Regions from separate parts of the Nonomuraea sp. NPDC049684 genome, predicted to be linked through region 3. Evidence: riboswitches for the same ligand, from Rfam matches in the RefSeq annotation. Region 3 holds a riboswitch; each other region holds the start of a gene.

What was found. A riboswitch is a leader RNA that binds a small molecule or an ion and turns the genes downstream of it on or off. The one in region 3 is predicted to bind thiamine pyrophosphate.
Region 1: linked by a shared signal. The riboswitch ahead of ACIBST_RS12430 (FAD-dependent oxidoreductase) and the one ahead of thiC (phosphomethylpyrimidine synthase ThiC) in region 3 are both predicted to bind thiamine pyrophosphate.
Region 2: linked by a shared signal. The riboswitch ahead of ACIBST_RS47160 (purine-cytosine permease family protein) and the one ahead of thiC (phosphomethylpyrimidine synthase ThiC) in region 3 are both predicted to bind thiamine pyrophosphate.

What each region holds. Positions count from the first base shown of each region.
Region 1 covers NZ_JBITLO010000003.1:455,000-461,233, forward strand. Annotated here, with positions in the region: gene pknB (Stk1 family PASTA domain-containing Ser/Thr kinase) at 1-103, opposite strand, end outside; gene ACIBST_RS12420 (thiazole synthase) at 256-1,011, opposite strand; gene thiS (sulfur carrier protein ThiS) at 1,004-1,204, opposite strand; gene ACIBST_RS12430 (FAD-dependent oxidoreductase) at 1,201-2,796, opposite strand; TPP riboswitch at 2,786-2,902, opposite strand; gene ACIBST_RS12435 (NAD(P)/FAD-dependent oxidoreductase) at 2,955-4,124, shown strand; gene ACIBST_RS12440 (Rv2175c family DNA-binding protein) at 4,155-4,529, shown strand; gene thiE (thiamine phosphate synthase) at 4,507-5,160, shown strand; gene ACIBST_RS12450 (polyprenyl synthetase family protein) at 5,246-6,234, opposite strand, start outside.
Region 2 covers NZ_JBITLO010000026.1:46,055-52,288, forward strand. Annotated here, with positions in the region: gene ACIBST_RS47150 (ATP-binding protein) at 3-1,871, opposite strand; gene ACIBST_RS47155 (methylated-DNA--[protein]-cysteine S-methyltransferase) at 1,967-2,539, shown strand; gene ACIBST_RS47160 (purine-cytosine permease family protein) at 2,525-3,862, opposite strand; TPP riboswitch at 3,853-3,966, opposite strand; gene ACIBST_RS47165 (rhodanese-like domain-containing protein) at 4,053-4,376, opposite strand; gene ACIBST_RS47170 (Fpg/Nei family DNA glycosylase) at 4,403-5,281, opposite strand; gene ACIBST_RS47175 (TenA family protein) at 5,319-5,924, opposite strand; gene ACIBST_RS47180 (GPP34 family phosphoprotein) at 5,947-6,234, shown strand, end outside.
Region 3 covers NZ_JBITLO010000002.1:358,154-364,387, forward strand. Annotated here, with positions in the region: gene ACIBST_RS07455 (SDR family oxidoreductase) at 1-362, shown strand, start outside; gene ACIBST_RS07460 (hypothetical protein) at 455-1,288, shown strand; gene ACIBST_RS07465 (SDR family oxidoreductase) at 1,465-2,316, shown strand; gene thiC (phosphomethylpyrimidine synthase ThiC) at 2,349-3,827, opposite strand; TPP riboswitch at 3,820-3,932, opposite strand; gene ACIBST_RS07475 (class I SAM-dependent methyltransferase) at 3,968-4,588, shown strand; gene ACIBST_RS07480 (glycoside hydrolase N-terminal domain-containing protein) at 4,667-5,008, opposite strand; gene ACIBST_RS07485 (glycoside hydrolase N-terminal domain-containing protein) at 5,046-5,306, opposite strand; gene ACIBST_RS07490 (hypothetical protein) at 5,366-5,716, shown strand; gene ACIBST_RS07495 (universal stress protein) at 5,719-6,234, shown strand, end outside.

The DNA of each region.
Region 1 (6,234 bases), on a different contig from region 3:
CCAGGTAGACGGTCGCCATACCGCCCCGGGCGATCCGGCTCTCGATGCGGTAGCGCCCATCGAGGAGCCGCCCGACCAGGGGGTCCGCAGTCGTCTTATCCACCACCCCCCTGAGTTTACGGGCGTTTTGCCACCGGCAGGGCCCGCGCGCCCGAAACCGATGCGGAGACGTTCCCGCCGGAACGGCCCCGACCGGCGGGAGGGCCGGCGCGAGCCGGTCCCTCCGTGGACCTCAGGGGGATCATCAAGGGATCTCTAGGGGGTCGTCGGCGAGGACGCCTCGGCGTAGCGGCGACGCGGGATGCGGCCCGCCTGCCGCGCCTGGCGCCCGGCCGCCACGGCCGCCCTCATCGCCGAGGCCATGAGCTCGGGCCGCTGCGCCCGGGTGACCGCCGTGGCCAGCAGCACCGCGTCGCAGCCCAGCTCCATGGCCAGGGCGGCGTCGCTGGCCGTGCCGATGCCGGCGTCGAGGATCACCGGCACCCCGGCGGCCTCCACGATCAGCTCGATGTTGTGCGGGTTCCTGATCCCGAGCCCCGAGCCGATCGGCGCGCCCAGCGGCATCACCGCCGCGCAGCCGGCCTGCTCCAGCCGCCGCGCCAGCGCCGGGTCGTCGCCGATGTACGGCAGCACCACGAACCCGTCGGCCACCAGCCGCTCGGCCGCGTCGAAGGTCTCGATCGGGTCGGGCAGCAGCGTGCGCTCGTCGGAGATGACCTCAAGCTTGACCCAGTTCGTCCCCAGGGCCTCGCGGGCCAGCCGGGCCGTCAGCACGGCCTCGCCCGCGGTGAAGCAGCCCGCGGTGTTCGGCAGCACCTTGATGTCGCGGCGGCGCAGCACGTCGAGGACCGAGCCGCGGGCGCCGGGGTCGAGCCGCCGCATGGCCACCGTGGTCAGCTCGGTCCCCGAGGCGACCAGGGCCTGGTCGAGCACGTCGAGGGAGGGCGCGCCGCCGGTGCCCATGATGAGCCGGGAGGCGAACTTCTCCCCGGCGATGATCAGCTCATCCACCCTGCACCGCCGTCAGCACCTCGACGCGGTCGCGGTCGCCGAGCGCCGTCGTCTCCCACGAGCTGCGCGTGACCACCTCGTCGTTCACGGCCACGGCCACTCCGGTGGTGGCCGTGGTCAGCGTCCGTACGGCCTGGGCCACTGTGGTGCCGTCGGCCACCTCGTGCGCGGCGCCGTTGATCGTCACAATCATGAAATATCCCGAAATCTCGCGGGCGAGCACAGCGCGGCCAGCTCGCCCTCCTCACCCGTCAGAATCCCCGCGCCCGCCGAAGTACCCGCCGCCTGGTCCGCCGTGTGGGCCGCTGTCTGTGTGGCTGTCTGTGTGGCTTTCTGGGCCGTTGTCGAGGTGGCCGTCGGGGTCGTCGTGGCCGGGGGTGTCGCGGCCGGTGTCAGCACCGTCGCTGTGACCAGGGCGGCCGTCAGGGGGGCCAGCAGCACGCCGCCCCGATGGTGGCCGGTCGCCAGCACCAGCCCGGGGACCCCGCCCGCCCCGATGATCGGCAGGTTGTCGGGGGTGCCCGGACGCAGCCCGGCGACCACGTCCGCGACCTCCAGCTCGGTGACGCCCGGCACCAGCTCCCTGGCGTCGCGCAGCAGCTCGTAGAGCCCGCCAGCGGTGACCCGGGTGTCGAACCCCAGCTCCTCCTGGGTCGCCCCGAGCACCAGCTCGCCGTCGCCCCTGGGGACGAGGTAGACGGGCGCGCCGTGCACCGTCCCGCGTACGCACCGGCCGAGCAGCGGCTGCGGCGACCGCAACCGCATGATCTGCCCCTTGACCGGCCGGACGGGCACGTCGGCCAGCTCTCCGCTCCACGCCCCGGCGGCCAGCACCACCCGCTCGGCCTCGATCACCCGCGCCGCCGGCTCAGGCTGACCGGGCACAGGCTCAAGCCGCACCCCGGTCACAGCTCCCGTCGCGGCACCTGCCCCAGCCCCCGGCACAGGCCCTGCCACACCGCCTGTCCCAGCACCGAGCCCAGCACCGGACCCAGGGCCAATCCCAGAGCCGGTTCCAAAGCCGGTCCCAGCGTCTGTCGCGGCGTCTGGAGCGGTGTCGCCGTCGCGCAGCAGTCCGGTCACCCGCGCGCGCACCACGGGTACGCCCAGCCGGTCGAGCGCGGCCAGCAGCGCCGCCGTGACCCGGCGCGGATCGACCCAGGCGTCACCGGGGGCCAGCAGCCCGCCGCGCACCGAAGGGGCCAGCATGGGCTCCAGACGGCGGCACTCGCGCCCGGTCAGCCGCTCGACCCGCAGCCCCAGCTTGTCCATGAACGCCGCCAGGTCGTCGAGCGCCGCGAGGTCGTCGGCCCCGAAGGCGACGTCGAGCGTGCCGTCGGCGCGCAGGTCGAGCGCACGGCCGGCGGCCCCCTCCGGCCCGATCACCCCGAACGAGCCCCCGAACGCCTCCCAGCCCCCGCGCCCGGCCCCGCCACCGGTACCACCGGGACGACCACCGGAACCGCCGCTCAGGCCCGCGCCGCCACCCGGCCCGAGCCCCGCACCGAGGCCCGTACCAAGCCCTGCACCAAGCCCCGAAGCGAGACCGGCGTCGGCGGCCAGTTCGGCGGCGAAGGACGGCCACCGGCTCAGCGAGGCGGCCCCCAGCCGCAGCAGCGGCTCCTCGGTGTAGGCGACCTCGCTGACGGGCGCCAGCATCCCGGCCGCCGCGTAGGACGCCCCACGGCCCGGGGCCGGATCGACCACCGTGACGGGCAACCCCTCGCGGGCCAGCCGCCAGGCGATCGACAACCCGACGACCCCGCCGCCCACGATCACATTCATCCGCGCTCCCTTCGCCGGCATGATCCGGATCAGGTGTCTTGCGGTCGAAGGCCCGCTCAAGCCTTCCTCTCAGCCCGGTGACGGCCGGACTCCCGCGCGTCTTGCGCCTCCAGCCTACGGCCTCGGCGCGACGCACCGGCACCGCCCCCGTTATGGTCATGAACGTGAACCATGTCGTAGTGGTGGGAGCGGGCCTGGCCGGGCTGCGCAGCGCGGAGGCGCTGCGCGGGCGCGGCTTCACCGGACGGATCACGCTGATCGGCCAGGAGCGCCATCGGCCCTACGACCGTCCGCCGTTGTCCAAGGCCGTCCTGTCCGGCGCGGCCGACTCCAGCTTCCTGGAGGCCGACCTCGACGCGCTGGAGGTCGACTTCTGGCCCGGCGTCACCGCCAAGGCCCTGCGCGAGGGCGTCGTGGAGACGACCGAGGGCCAGCTCGGCTACGACGGTCTCGTGATCGCCACCGGCACCGAGCCGATCACCGTGCCCGGCGACGGCCCCCAGCACGTCCTGCGCACCCTCGACGACGCCCACGAGCTGCGCGCCGGGCTCGTGGCCGGAGCCCACGTGGCGATCATCGGCGCCGGCTGGATCGGCGCCGAGGTGGCCACCGCCGCCCGCAAGGCCGGCTGCTCGGTGACCGTGATCGAGGCGGGCCCCGCCCCGCTGGCCAACGCCGTCGGCCCGGAGATCGGCGCCCGCACCCGGCACTGGTACGACGGCATCGACCTGCGCCTGAACACCATGGTCGACGAGGTGGACGAGGGCGGCGTGCGGCTGGTGGGCGGCGAGTTCGTCCAGGCGCACGTGGTCGTCACGGGCATCGGCGTGCGGCCGGCCGTCGAGTGGCTGGCCGGCTCCGACATCGACCTGCACAACGGCGTCGTCACCGACGAGCACCTGCGCACGTCCATGCCGAACGTGGTCGCCGCCGGCGACTGCGCGGCCTGGTGGTCGCGCCGCTACGGCGTCCGGCTGCGCGTCGAGCACTGGGACACCGCGCTCGGCTCGCCCGAGGTCGCCGCCGCGACCCTGCTGGGGGAGGAGGCCGTCTACGACCCGGCGCCCTACTTCTGGTCCGAGCAGTTCGGTCACATGGTCCAGTACATCGGCCACCACCCCTCCGGCGACCGCCTGCTCTACCGGGGCGAGCCCGAGGGCAAGTGGTCGGCCGTCTGGCTGACGTCCGGCGACACCCTCGCCGCCGTGCTCGCCGTCGACCGGCCCCGGGACTACGTGCAGGGCCGTAGGATCATCGAAGGCGGGCATCGCCTCGACACAGAACGCCTGGTAGATCCAGAGGTCCCCCTACGGGATTGTGTTGTTTGAGCAAGGACGGCATGTGGTAGTTGTGGTTTCGTGACGCTTTCTGTTGCACAGATCGACCGGGAGACCGACCAGCTCGTCGACGAGTGGCTCACTCTCCCCGAAGTGGCCTCACGCCTCGACCTCTCGATCGGGCGGGCCAAGCAACTCCTCAAGGACCACAAGCTGCTCGGCGTGCGCCGCGGCGGCGGCGGGCCACAGGTTCCCGCGGTGTTCCTCGACGGGAAGGACGTGATGAAGGGCCTGCCCGGCACACTGACCGTGTTGCAGGACGCCGGCTACGACGACGTCGAGTCGCTGCGCTGGCTCTTCACCCCAGACGAGTCCCTGCCGGGGTCGCCCATCGAGGCGATCAAGGCCGGCCGTCACACGGAGGTCAAGCGGCGTGCCCAGGCCCTCGCTTTCTGAGGCCCGCCTCTATCTCTGCACCGACGGCCGCCGCGACCGCGGCGACCTGGCAGAGTTCCTCGACTCGGTGCTGGCCGGCGGCGTGGACATCATCCAGCTGCGGGAGAAGGGCCTGGAGGCACGCGAAGAACTCGCGCTCCTGGAGGTCTTCCGCGACGCCTGCGACCGGCACGGCAAGCTGCTGGCCGTCAACGACCGGGCGGACATCGCCTTCGCCGCCCGGCCCGACGTGCTCCACCTGGGGCAGGACGACCTTCCCGTGACGGTCGCGCGAGAGATACTCGGCGACGACATCGTCATCGGCCGGTCCACCCACTCCGTCGCCGAGGCGTCCGCCGCGGCCGTGGAGGAGGGCGTCGACTACTTCTGCTGCGGCCCGATCTGGCCCACGCCGACCAAGCCGGGCCGCCACGCGCCCGGCCCGGCGCTGCTGCGGCACGCGGCCTCGCTGGGCCCGGCCCCGGGTTCCGGATCGCCGCGGCCGTGGTTCGGGATCGGCGGCATCGACCTCGCCAACCTCGACGAGGTCATGTCGTACGGCGTGAGCCGCGTGGTGGTCGTCCGCGCGATCACCGACGCGGACGACCCGGGAGCGGCGGCGGCCGAGTTCGCCAAACGCCTGACCCCCTGACCCGACCGGGCGCCCGTTTACGACGGGCGCCCGCCTTTTTGTCGAGGCCAGATGCCGGGGTTTTCCCTGAGGCCAGGCGGCGCGGTCAGGTCCTGCGGGACGTCGCGGCGATGGCCAGCTCGGTCAGCGCCGCGCGCGACCCGGCGGTGACCGGCGCCTCGTCGAGCGCGGCCAGCGCGTCGGCCAGATAACCGGCGATCAGGTCTTCGCACTCCCGCAGCGCGCCGCTGTCGGCGATGATCTGGCGCAGGGCGCTCACGCCGTCCTCGTCGAGCGCGGGGTCGCCGAGCAGCCTGCGCACCGTCGCGGCCGCCTCCGGGGGCGCCGCGGCCAGGGTGCGGGCCACCAGCATCGTGCGCTTGCCCTCCCGCAGGTCGTCGCCGGCCGGCTTGCCGGTCTGGGCCGGGTCGCCGAACACGCCGAGGATGTCGTCCCTGAGCTGGAAGGCGATGCCGACGCGGCGGCCGTAGCCGGTGCACAGCTCGTCCATCCACGGCTCCAGCGCGCCGGCCGCGAGCACCAGCCCGAGCCGCAGCGGCTGCTCCACCGAGTACTTGCCGCTCTTGAACAGCGCCACCCGCAGCGCCGACTCGAAGGTGTTCTCGCCGTGGGCCTGCTCCAGCAGGTCGAGGTACTGGCCGCACATCAGCTCGGTGCGCATGTGGTCGTGGACGGGCTGGGCGGCGGCCAGCGACGCCGGCGGCAGGCCGCTGGTGCGCCACATCTCGCCCGACCACACCAGCAGCAGGTTGCCCAGCAGGATGGCGGCCCCCTCGCCGAACTGCTCGGCCGAGCCGTGCCAGCCCTCCTTCTCGTGCAGGGACTGGAAGCGGCGGTGGGCGGCCGGCATGCCCCTGCGCAGGTCGCTCTTGTCCATCACGTCGTCGTGCACGAGCGCGCTGGCCTGCAACAGCTCCAGCGACGCGGCGGCGGTGAAGATCTCGGGCACGTCGGTGCCGCCCGCGCCGCGCCAGCCCCAGTAGCAGAACGCGGGACGCAGGCGCTTGCCGCCGGCCAGCAGGTCGCCCGCGGCGGCGCGCAGCGGTTCGAGCTCGGCGTCGCCCGAGGCGGGCA
Region 2 (6,234 bases), on a different contig from region 3:
CGTTACCGCATCGGTGTGTCGGATCGGATAGTGGAAGCGCGCCTCAGGACCAACCGCATCCTCGTACCCCCTCCGGGCCTCGGTTGAGCACTCACTTCTCCCCCCTGTGCCCTGGCCAGACTGCGCACGATGTAGAGGCCGAGCCCCACTCCACCAAAGCGCCTCCGGTCCCCGCTGTCCACCTGGACGAAGCGCTCAAAGATCCGTTCGCGGTCAGGCGGTGAGATTCCGACCCCCTCGTCATCCACCACTACGACCACGCCGTCGTCTTCGGGCCAAGCTTCAACACAGATCAATCCACCCATTGGGGAATATTTAAACGCGTTCTCCAGCAATTGCCCCAGAACGATGTCGGTTGCCAGGGCGTCGCCCAGCACCGGCGGCAATCCGTCCGGGATGCGCACCTCGACGCGGTGGCGGTCGGACAGCACCGGCAGGCCGAGCGTGGCCGCGTGGATCCGGGCCGCGAGGTCGAACGTCTCGATCCGCACGGCCAGCTCGTCCGCGCCCGCCCTGGCCCCCAGCAGCAGGTGGTCCATGAGCTGGCCCAGCGATCCGGCCCGCTCGGCGATCGTGTGCACGGCCGAGCGGCGTTCGGCGTCGCTCATCTTGTCCCAGCGCGCGTCGAGCGTGCCGGCGAACCCGCGCACGATCGTGATCGGGGTGCGCAGCTCGTGGCTGGTGGTGGCCAGGAAGAGGTCCTTGGCCTCCTCCAGCTCCTTGGCCTGGGTGACGTCGCGGAAGTCGATGACGATCTCGCCGGTCTCCTCGATCCGGGCGCTCACCACGTCCAGCCAGCGCCCGTTCTCCATCTGGAACGTCAGCTTCTCGCCGGGGCTGGGCAGCGGGAACGGCGGCGGGCCGCCGATCACCGCGTCGGCGGGGAAGGCGGTCAGTTCGGCCGCGGCGGGGTTCCAGCGCACGACCCGGCCGGCGTCGTCCAGCACGGCGATGCCGTCGGCGCTGGCGTCGAAGACGGCCCGCTCGTGCGCCCGCTGCCGCACCGCCTCCTGGTAGGCCACCGCGTTGCCGACCGCGATGCCGGCGTGCCCGGCCAGCAGTTCGAGCAGCTCCAGCTCCAGGTGGCCGGGGGCGGGGCCGGCGAACAGCGCGTAGAGGGCGCCGTAGGGGCGTCCGCCGACCGCGGCCAGGCCGAGCGCGATCGTGTGCAGCCCGTTGAGCCTTGCCCACACCAGGTCGCCGAGCCCCTGGGACTCCAGCATGACGGTCTTGCCCGTGCGTAAGAGCTTGTCCACCAGGCTCGTCCGCAGGCCGGTGGTGGTGCCCCTGAGCGTCTCCGGCAGCCGGTACGTGCTGACCAGCCGCAGCCGCTCACCCTCGATGAGCACGAACCCGCCCGCGTCCGCGCCCGTCAGCTCGGTGAGGCTGGCCGAGATGCGGTCGAGCACGGCCGGCAGCTCCAGCTCGGAGTTGATGTCGCCGACCACGTCGGTGAGCCGGCGCACCAGCCGGGCCCGGCGTTCCATGCGCAGCCCGGCGACCTCGTCGGCCCGCGCGGGATGGTGGGCCAGCACGTAGCCGACCACGGAGTTGCCCATGCGCAGGGCGTTGATGTCCACCCGCAGGTCGAGCGACCTGCCGTCCTTGTGGACGCGCTTGGTGCGCAGCGACACCTGGCCCCCGGTGCGCACGCGCTCCAGCACCGCGTTGTGCTCGGCGGCCAGCTCGTCGGGGACGATCGGCGCCCGGCGCCCCAGCATCTCGTCCGCCGTCCAGCCGAACAGGTGCTCGGCCGCCGCGTTCCAGACCAGCACGCTCTGGTCGCGGTCGAGCGCCACCACGGCGTTGGGGGACCCGGCGAGCACGGCGCGAGCGATCTCCTCGTCACTGCCGACCCATGCGTATCCCACACCTCCATAGTGCACGTGGCGTGGTGGGTCTGACGGGCGATCCGTCCGATACGCTGCGCTCACGAAGATTCCGGTGGCTGAAACGGGTGAGAGGCATGTCGAGCAGCGACCTCGATGCCCTGCTGAGAGTGACCTCCAGCACCTACAAGGGCGAGGGGCCGCCGCAGATCGCGTTCGGCACCTACGACGGCGCGGTGGGCAGGCTGGTGCTCGCGGTGACCGGTAAGGGGATCGCGGCCTGCAGTTTCGAGGCCGAGAACACCGTGTTCGAGCGGGTGGCCAAGGAGGTCGGCACGTTCATCGGGCCCGACGCCCGCCGCCTCGACCCGGTGCGCCGGGAGCTCGACGCCTACTTCTCCGGCCGGCTGCGCACCTTCGCCACGCCGGTCGACCTCGCGCTGGCCACGCCGTTCGCCCGTACCGTGCTGCAGAAGACCATGGCCGTGCCCTACGGCACGACCACGACGTACGAGGAGATCGGCGCGAGCATCGGACGGCCGCGCGCCCTTCGCGCGGTCGGCAACGCGGTCGGCGCCAACCCCGTGTGCGTGATCGTGCCCTGTCATCGGGTGGTCCGTGAGGACGGCGAGCTCGGCGACTACGCCGGAGGCGTGGCCGCCAAGCAGCACCTGCTCAACGTCGAACGCCGGGCCTCAGCGGGCCGCTGAGCGGCGCCGGCCGAGCACGCCGATGAGCAGCGTCACCAGGGCCGCGACCAGCGCGCCGCCGAGCGCGCCGTTCATCCACGGCTCCCGGGTGAAGCCGACGGCGTCGCGGGCGGAGGCCCAGAAGTCGTCCCAGCCGGCGACCGTGGGCGTCGAGGTGGTGAACCAGTAGGCGGCGAAGCCCAGCGCCCACGGCAGCAGCATCAGCCAGCGCGAGGGCGCGTCCTCGGCGGTGTTCCAGCGGGCGGCGCCGCCGAGCACGAAGTAGTCGACGGCCAGCACCGCGAACATCGGCACGAACACCGCGCCGATCACCCCGAGGAACGCGCCATATGAGGTGACGTCCACGACCAGGGCGATCGCGGTGGTGAGCACGCCGATCGCCGTGGAGACGATCCGCCGGTCGACCTTCGGCATCAGGTTCTGCAGCGAGACGGTGGTGGAGTAGACGTTGGCGAAGGACTGGTCGGTCTCGCGCAGCACCAGGATGCCGAAGAACAGCGCGCCCAGCGGCGCCGCGACGAACGGCTGGAACACCACCATGCCGTCGGCCTGGACCGCCTGGGCGCCCGCGATGGCCACCGCGTACACGCCGAGGGCCAGGCAGGCGACCTGGGCGACGGTGTAGCCGCCGACGACGCCGGTGAAGGCGGCCCGGCTGGAGCGCGAGTGCCTGGCGAAGTCGGCGGCCATCGGCACCCACGACACCGACAGGGCGATGACGTAGTCGACGGCCGGGGCGAAGGCCGTCCACGACCCGCCCGTGTACGTCGGCGCCTCGCCCATGAACGACACGGTGAACCAGATCAGCGACACGATCACGCCCGCGGTCACGTACCGGCGCAGCAGCCTGATCGACCCGAGCGGCCAGACGGCGAGCGCGGTGGTCAGCACCCCCGCCACCACCACCCACACCTGGTACGGGACGCTCCCGAAGATCGCGTTCGCGGCCTTGGCGATCACCCAGAGCTCGAAGGCCCCCCAGCCGAGCATCTGCACGATGTTCAGCACGGACGGGACGTACGACATCTTCGCCCCGAACAGCCCGCGCAGCAGCACCATCGCCGGCCGCCCGGTCTGCGTGCCGGGGATGGCCGACAGGCCGACCATGGCCGTGCCGATGAGGCTGCCGACCACGGCGGCCGTGAGCGCGGCCACGAGGCTGAGCGGCGCGTTGCCCAGAGGATCGATCAGGACGAGCGCGCCGGAGAAGCCGAGGAGGCTGACACCGAGGTTGGCCCAGAGCGCGCCCTGGTCGAGGACGCCGAGGGTCTTGGGGGGCGCGCCGTCAAGGGTCAGCGGAACTTCGTCGACGACATGCGTCATCGCACACTCCCTACGCCGGCATTACCCGGACAGGTTCAGGCGGTCGGCAGCGGCTGTGTTGCTGCCCTCTCAGCCCGGCACCCCGAGCTCCCGCGACTATGCAGTTGGCGCCCTCATCATGCCTCAATGGCGGCGGAACCGCCACAGTGAGGCATTCGGGGGGCATTCAGACGGACATCCAGGCGGACATTCAGGCCACGAAGGGCTCCTGGCCGGTCTCGCTGACCATCGGACGGCGCGCGAACTCCCACGACTGCATGCCGCCGCCCACGTTGACGGCGTCGCGCCCGAGCTGGTTGAGCCACGCCGTGACCTGCATCGACCGGCCGCCGACCCGGCACACCACGTAGACCGTGCGGTCGGCGGGCACCTCCTCGACCCGGCCCTGGATCTGCGACATGGGGATGTGCACGGCCTCGGGGGCGTGGCCGGCCAGCCACTCGTCCTGCTCGCGGACGTCGAGCAGGTAGGCGTCGTCGGGAACGGCGGTGACGTCGATCTCTGGAACGGTCATGCCTCCATCATCCCGCGCCCGGGACCCTACTTGAGCAGGCGCGACATCCGCCGGTCGGCCAGCGGTTTGCCGCCCGTCTGGCAGGTGGGGCAGTACTGGAGCGCGGAGTCGGCGAAGGACACCTCGCGGATCGTGTCGCCGCACACGTCGCACGGCTGTCCGGCCCGGTTGTGCACGCGCAGCCCGGACTTCTTCTCCGCCTTGAGGTCTTTGGCGGCCAGCCCGTGCGCCCGTTCGACGGCGTCGCGCAACGTCGTCACGATGGCCTCGTGCAGGTCGGCGATCTGCGCGTCGGTCAGCGTCGCGGCGATCTTGAACGGCGACATCTTCGCCGCGTGCAGCACCTCGTCGGAGTAGGCGTTGCCGATGCCCGCGATCACCTTCTGGTCGCGCAGCAGCCCCTTGATCTGGGTGCGGTTGCCGCCCACGATGCGCTTGAGCGCCTCGACGGTGAAGGCGTCGTCGAGCGGGTCGGGGCCCAGGGCGGCGATGCCGGGCACGTCCTCCGGCTTGTCGGTGACGTAGACGGCCAGCCGTTTCTGCGTGCCGGCCTCGGTCAGCTCGAACCCGGGTGCCAGGCCGTCGTCGCCGGGCGCCAGCCGTACGCGGACGGCCAGCGGCCCCTTGCCCGGCCGCACCGGCCGCGCGCCGGTCAGGTCGTCGCGCCAGCGCAGCCAGCCGGCGCGGGCCAGATGGATGATCAGGTGCAGGCCGTCGCAGTCGAGGTCGAGGAACTTGCCGTGCCTCGACACGCCCGTGACGGTGAGCCCGCCGAGCGCCGTGACCGGCGGATCGAACGTCTTGAGCGCCTGGAAGCCGACGACGTCGACGCCCGCGATCGAACGGCCGACCGCCCGCTCGCGCAGGAAGTTGGTGAGCGACTCCACCTCGGGAAGTTCCGGCATGCCCCCAGGGTATGGCGAGCGCCGGGCCGGCACGCGACTACGGCACGTCCCAGAAGGCGAGCTCGTGTGCCATGCCCTCGGCGAACAGCGCCTCCGCCCGTACGGGGTCGGGGTCGGCCTCGTCGATCATCTGCCCGATCCGTACGGTCAGCGCCGCGAACGCCGGGTCGGCGTAGGTGTCCACCCAGGCCCGGTACCGCGGCTCGGCGGGCGGGTTCTCGGCGAGGATCTTCCCAAGACTCGAATATCCCCACATACACGGATAAAGCGCGGCCAACCCCTCCCCGTAGGACCCCGCCGCCTCCAGCAGGAACGTCGTGTACGCCACGCACGCCGGCCCCTTCACCGCATTGTCCAGATCGGCCCCGAACTCCGCCGACAACGACCGATGCAGACGCAGTTCGTCGTGGTACGTCGCGTACGCCAGATCCACCAGGTCCCCCAGATGCCCGTCCGGCGCCTGCCAGGCCAGTCTGGAGAACACCCGCACATAGTCGAGCAGGTACAGGTAGTCCTGCTCCAGCCAGGACCGGAAGACCGGCTCCGGCAGGTCGCCACGCCCGATGCCGGCCACCGTGGGATGGTCGAGCTGCGCCTGGAGCAGGGGGCGGCCGATCGCGTGAAGTCTTTCCGAAATGCTCATGCTGGGAGGTTAGTGTCGGGACATGACCGTGACGATTGCCGAAGAACTCCTCCTCCTCGCCCACGACGAGGAAGAAGGCAAACAGCTCATCGGGGGCGTCCAGCTCCACCCCGCGCTCGGTGGCGCGATCCTCGCCGAGCTGGCCGCCGCGGGCCGCGTCGAGCTGGCCGACGACAAGGTGACGGTGAAGGACCCCACCCCGCTGGGCGACGCGGAGCTCGACGCCGCCCTCGCCCGCATGGCCGAGGACGGCAAGGCCAGGAAGCCCGCGTGGTGGGTGCAGCGGCTGCAGTCGGACAAGCTGCGCAGG
Region 3 (6,234 bases):
ACGCGCCGTACGCCGTCACCAAGGCCGCGGCCATCGCCTTCGCCGAGTGGGTGGCCATCCACTACGCCGCGCAGGGCATCAAGGTCAGCGTGCTGTGCCCGCAGGGCGTGCGTACCGGGATGCTGGAACGCGGCGTCGAGGAGGACCACCTGACGGCGCGCGCCGTGGGGGCGTCGGGCGCGATCCTCGACCCCGCCGACGTGGCGACCGCCGCGATCGAGGGCCTGGCCGCCGAACGGTTCCACATCCTGCCCCACCCCGAGGTGGCCGACTTCTACCGCCGCAAGGCCGAGGCCCCGGACAGATGGCTAGCCGCAATGTCCAGCTTCATCACCACCCTCCAATCCGCCCCGCACGCCTGACCGCGGGCCGACATCTCCGCCCCCCGCACCCGACAGGCGCTCCCGCAAGGCACTCCCCTCGCCGTCGCCGTCCGCGAAAGGCCGATGTGACCATGGACCAGCACCTCACCCGGACCGCCCGCCAGGCCTGGCGTCGCCTGGAACCCGTCCACGGGATGATCTATTTCGTCCCCGAGGCCACCACCCGCTACGCCGCCCTCGGCCTCACCGGCATGTCCGGATATTTCACCTCACGCTCCGCCCCCTTGGGCCCCGCCCCCGCCGACCTCGTCATCGCCACGTTCTACAACTTCAACCCCGACCTCGTACGCCGCTCACTCCCCTGGGACCAGGTCACCCCCGCCCAGGTCCTGCAAGCCCGCCTCGAAGCCGCCGCCGAAGCCCTCCGCCGGGCCGCCGTCCACGAGCTTCCCGACCTCGTCCCCGTGCTCACCCTGGCCAGGCGCGCCGCCGAGGCCGCCTGCGACCACCCCCAGGGCCGCCCCCTGTTCGCCGCCCACGCCGCACTCCCCTGGCCCGACGACCCCGTCCTCCAGCTCTGGCACGCCCAGACCCTCCTGCGCGAGTTCCGCGGCGACGGCCACGTGGCGACACTGCTGGCCGAGGGCATCACCGGCCTCGAAGCCCTCGTCCTGCACGCGGCCAGCGGCGAGGTCGCCAAGCCGTTCCTCACCATGAGCCGCGCCTGGCCTCCGGACCAGTGGGCGCACGCCGAGACCACCCTCCGCACCCGCGGCCTGCTGACCCCCGACAACGACCTGACCCCCGAAGGCAAGTCCCTGCGCCACCACCTCGAAACCCGCACCGACACCCTGGCCATGCCCGCCTACGGCGCCCTGGGCGAACCCGACTGCGAACGCCTCGCCGAACTCGCCCGCCCCTTCGGCCGCCGCGTGGTGGACGCCGGCCTCCTCAAGCTCACCTGATCACCTGCGCCCCGCCTCCTTGCCGATGGCCGTCACCTGGAGGCTGGATGAGGAGATGCCCGCGGACCTGTTCCGGCGTGCCGCCATCGCCGGCTGACCGCCGCGGCTCGCCGGAAAGGGCTGATCTGGGCGAAGCATGACGTTACCGATACCCCGTGACGGGAAGATCGCCGGACATGTCGGAGACACCACCACCCCAGAGCCAGCCGTACCCGGGCCGTACGGACGAGATGTCCCCCGAGCCGCGCGACGAGATGCGCGGCTACGAGGGCAGGGACCTGCTGGCGGGCAAGAAGGCGCTGATCACCGGCGGCGACTCGGGCATCGGCCGGGCGGTGGCGGTGGCGTTCGCCAAGGAGGGCGCGGACGTCGCCATCGCCTACCTCGACGAGCACGACGACGCCAACCACACCCGCGGCCTGGTCGAGCAGGAGGGACGGCGCTGCGTGCTGCTGCCCGGCGACCTGGGCGACCGCGACCACTGCGCGACGGTCGTGGAGCAGGCGGTCGCCGAGCTGGGCGGCCTGGACGTCCTGGTCAACAACGTGGCCTACCAGGCGCCGGTCGACGGCCTGGAGGAACTGACGGACGAGCAGTGGGAGCACACGTTCGCGGTCAACATCCACAGCTACTACCGCGTCACCAAGGCCGCGCTGCCGCACCTGCGGGAGGGCAGCGCGATCGTGAACACCTCCTCGATCAACGGCCTGCGCGGCAACAAGACCCTCATCGACTACGCCGCGACGAAGGGCGCGATCAACGCCTTCACCTACTCCATGGCCCAGAACCTGGTCGAGCGCGGCATCAGGATCAACGCCGTCGCCCCCGGCCCGGTCTGGACGCCGCTGATCCCGGCCACGATGCCGGAGGAGAAGGTGGAGAAGTTCGGCGCGCAGGTACCGATGAAGCGGGCCGCCGACCCCGACGAGATCGCCCCTTCGTACGTGTTCTTCGCCGCCGACCGGCTGTCCTCGTACTACACGGGCGAGGTGCTGGCCCCGATCGGCGGCGAGACGCTCCCGGGCTGACCGCGCGGGCCGGCCCGGGGCCTCCACCAAGATCAGAGGTAGATCGAGCCGCCCTTTCCGAGGAACTCGGCCGCCTTGCCGGCCATGCCCGCCCGCACCTCGTGGCTGAGCTTCATCGAGCAGAACTTCGGGCCGCACATCGAGCAGAAGTGCGCGGTCTTGGCGGGCGCGGCCGGCAGGGTCTCGTCGTGGAAGGCGCGGGCGGTGTCCGGGTCGAGCGACAGGTCGAACTGGTCCTCCCAGCGGAACTCGAACCGGGCGTCGGACAGGGCGTCGTCCCACGCCTGGGCTTGCGGGTGCCCCTTGGCGAGGTCCGCCGCGTGCGCCGCGATCTTGTACGTGATCACGCCGGTCTTGACGTCGTCGCGGTTGGGCAGGCCGAGGTGCTCCTTGGGGGTGACGTAGCAGAGCATGGCGGTGCCGTACCAGGCGATCATGGCGGCGCCGATGCCTGAGGTGATGTGGTCGTAGCCGGGGGCGATGTCGGTGACGAGCGGGCCGAGGGTGTAGAAGGGCACGTCGTCGCAGAGCTCGCGCTGCAGGTCGACGTTCTCCTTGATCTTGTGCATGGGCACGTGGCCGGGGCCCTCGATCATCACCTGGACGTCGTGCGCGTGCGCGATCTTGGTCAGCTCGCCCAGGGTGCGCAGCTCGGCGAACTGGGCCTCGTCGTTGGCGTCCGCGATCGAGCCGGGACGCAGCCCGTCGCCCAGCGAGAACGTCACGTCGTAGCGGGCCAGCAGGGCGCACATCTCGTCGAAGTGCTCGTACAGGAAGCTCTCGCGGTGGTGGGCCAGGCACCAGGCGGCCATGATCGAGCCCCCGCGCGAGACGATTCCGGTCTTGCGCCGGACGGTCAGCGGGACGTGCGCCAGCCGCACGCCCGCATGCACCGTCACGTAGTCGACGCCCTGCTCGCACTGCTCGATCAGGGTGTCGCGGTAGACCTCCCACGACAGCGCCTCGGGACGCCCGCCCACCTTCTCCAGCGCCTGGTAGACGGGCACGGTCCCGACCGGGACGGGCGAGCTGCGGATGATCTGCTCGCGGGTCGCGTGGATGTCCGGGCCGGTGGACAGGTCCATGACGGTGTCGGCGCCCCACCGGGTGGCCCAGGTCATCTTCTCGACCTCCTCCTCGATCGAGGAGGTGACGGCGGAGTTGCCGATGTTGGCGTTGATCTTGACCAGGAAGTTCCGGCCGATCGCCATCGGCTCGGACTCCGGATGGTTGACGTTGGCCGGGATGACCGCCCGTCCGGCCGCGACCTCCTGCCGGACGAACTCGGGCGTCATCCCCTCCCGTACGGCCACGAACTCCATCTCCTTGGTCACCACGCCGCGCCGCGCGGCGCCGAGCTGGGTGACCGGCGACCCCCACGCCGAGCGGTCGGTACGCGACGGCCCCGAGGTGTCGTAGAGCCGCACCGACGTGCCGTTCGACAGCCTGACCTCGCGCATCGGCACCTGCAGGTCCCCGATGTGGATCTTGGAAAAGCGCGCGTCGCTCATCGCGCAAACTCCCTTCGCCGGCATTATCCGGAGCAGGTTCTGGCGGTCGGCGGCTGACAGCCGTCCTCTCAGCCCGGTCCGCACCGGGCTCCCGCGTTGGTCATCGCGATCATAACCCGGCGCGTGGCAGGATCAAGGGGATGTCTGATCCCAGTGCGCACACGACCGCCACCTACGACCGCATCGCGCGCCAGTTCGACGAGCAGGTCGCCAATCCGTCACCCCCGTTCGCGGCCTTCCGCGACCGGTTCGCCGCAGCCCTGCCCGCCGGAGCCACGGTCGCCGACCTGGGGTGCGGCCCGGGGCGCGAGTCGGCCTGGTTCGCCGGACGCGGCCTGACCACCGTGGGCGTGGACCTGTCGATCGAGATGGCCCGGCTCGCCGCCGGGCGCGGCGTGCCCACCGTCCTGGGCGATCTGCGACGCCCGCCGCTGGCGCCGTCGTCCCTGGACGGCGTCTGGTCGGCCGCGGCCCTCGTGCACGTGCCGTCCGAGCAGACCGAGCCGACGCTGCGCGCCTGGCACGCGGCGCTGCGCCCCGGCGGGGTGCTCGCGCTGACCACCGCCCTGGGCGACAGCGAGGGCTGGGAGCCGGTGCCGTACCGGACGGAGTATGAGCGCTGGTTCGTCCACCGCGACGCGGGCGACCTGCTCGCGGTGCTGGACGCGGCCGGGTTCGCGGTCGCCTGGCACGAGACGAACGCCACGCACCGCACGTGGTTCAGCGTGCTGGCGACAGCGCGCAGCTCTCCCCTGCCCTAGTCTTCGGGTCGAGCGCGAACCCGGGGCCGCGCAGCTGAGCGGCCCCGCCGCGCGCCAGGCGGCCGGCAGCAGTTCGATCTATTGTGCCCCCGCCGCCGGGGCCGGGCCGCGGTAGCCGGGGTGGACGGGCGCGTGGTCGGTGGCCGCCGAGAAGACGAGCACCGCGCTGTCGGCACCGGTCGCCACGACGCGGTCGCCCTCGTCCGTACGGGTGCCGCCCTCGGTCAGCACTTGCACCTGGCCCTCGTACACCAGGCCGTTGTCGGCCGGCACGCCCCGGACGCGCAGCCGTCCTGCCTCAGCGGTCACATCCTCCCCGCCATCATGCGCGGTGCCAAAGGCAACGTGAACCCCATGCGTCCCCGAGGTGCCGCTGTCAGCCTCCCGACGATGGCGTGCGCCGGGTACGAGGCGAAATATTTCCTGGTGAGCACCACTCCGCGGGCGTCCTCGTACGTCACGGCGGCCGAAGTTCCGGTACGCCCCGAAGCCCGGAACGCCCCCCCGGCGGGTTCCCCCGGATCGCGGCCACCTCCTCCGGCGCCATCGAACCCCGCTCTCCGATGCCCGGACCGCCGGTCCACAACCACTTCTCGTTGAACTGGACGCGCTCGGCCGAGAGCGTCCCGGACACGCAGGCGCCGAGCGCTCGGTTGCCGATCGGCAGGACGTGTCCTTCCCTACCGGGAGCGGGCTCGTCGTACCGGAGCGTCAGCATGGCGATCACCCTGAGGTTTGGCGATCGCCCCTGGCGGTACGGACTCCCTCAGGGGAACTATGATGAAGATCGCCGCTGTGGCCGCGATCGTGGCTCTCACCACGATCGGACCGGCTGCCGCCTCTGGGGACGGCATCGAGCAGCAGGAAGTGAGCAAGCAGCAATACCGGACGCTGACCGCCCAGTGCCGCTACGCCGACACACCAGCCCTGCGCCAGAAGTGCAGGCAGGCGGTCAAGGAGAACTACCGTATCGGCCGGCGCAACCGTTCACTCGACTGCCGGACGTACTCCGGCGTGACGGTCTGCGGCGAACTGCTCCTCAGCAAGACCGAGCGCGCGTGCATCGACGAGTCCACCAGACAGGGCTTGGCCTATCGCCGCGCCGAAGTGGAATGTTACGTGGCCTGACCATGATCGTCGCAGGTGTCGACGGCTCGCCGACCGGACTGCTGTCCGTCGACTGGGCCGCCAAGGAGGCAGTGCTGCGCGGGGTGTCGCTGACCGTGGCCCACGTGGTGCCCGACTGGGTCTGCCGCCCGATCTCCGGCCGGTACGCGGAGGTGGGCAAGTGGATGCGCGACGGCGCCAACGAGGTGCTCGCGGCCGCCGAACGGCAGGCCCGCGAACTGGGCGCCGAGGTGACCACGGAACTCGTGCCCGGCGATCCCCGCGCCGCGCTGATCAAGACCGCCGAGCAGGCCGACCTGCTCGTCGTCGGCAGTCGTGGCCTGGGCGGCGTACGCGGGCTGCTGCTCGGCTCGGTCGCCCACGGGGTGGCCGCGCACGCCCAGACGGACGTCGTCCTGGTCCGCGACCCGCCCACCGTTCCGCGCGGTGAGCTGGCGGTCGGGGTCGACCGTTCCGAGGGCAGCCTGCGCGCGCTGAAGTTCGCCTTCGCCGAGGCCGAACTGCGCGGCGCCAGGCTG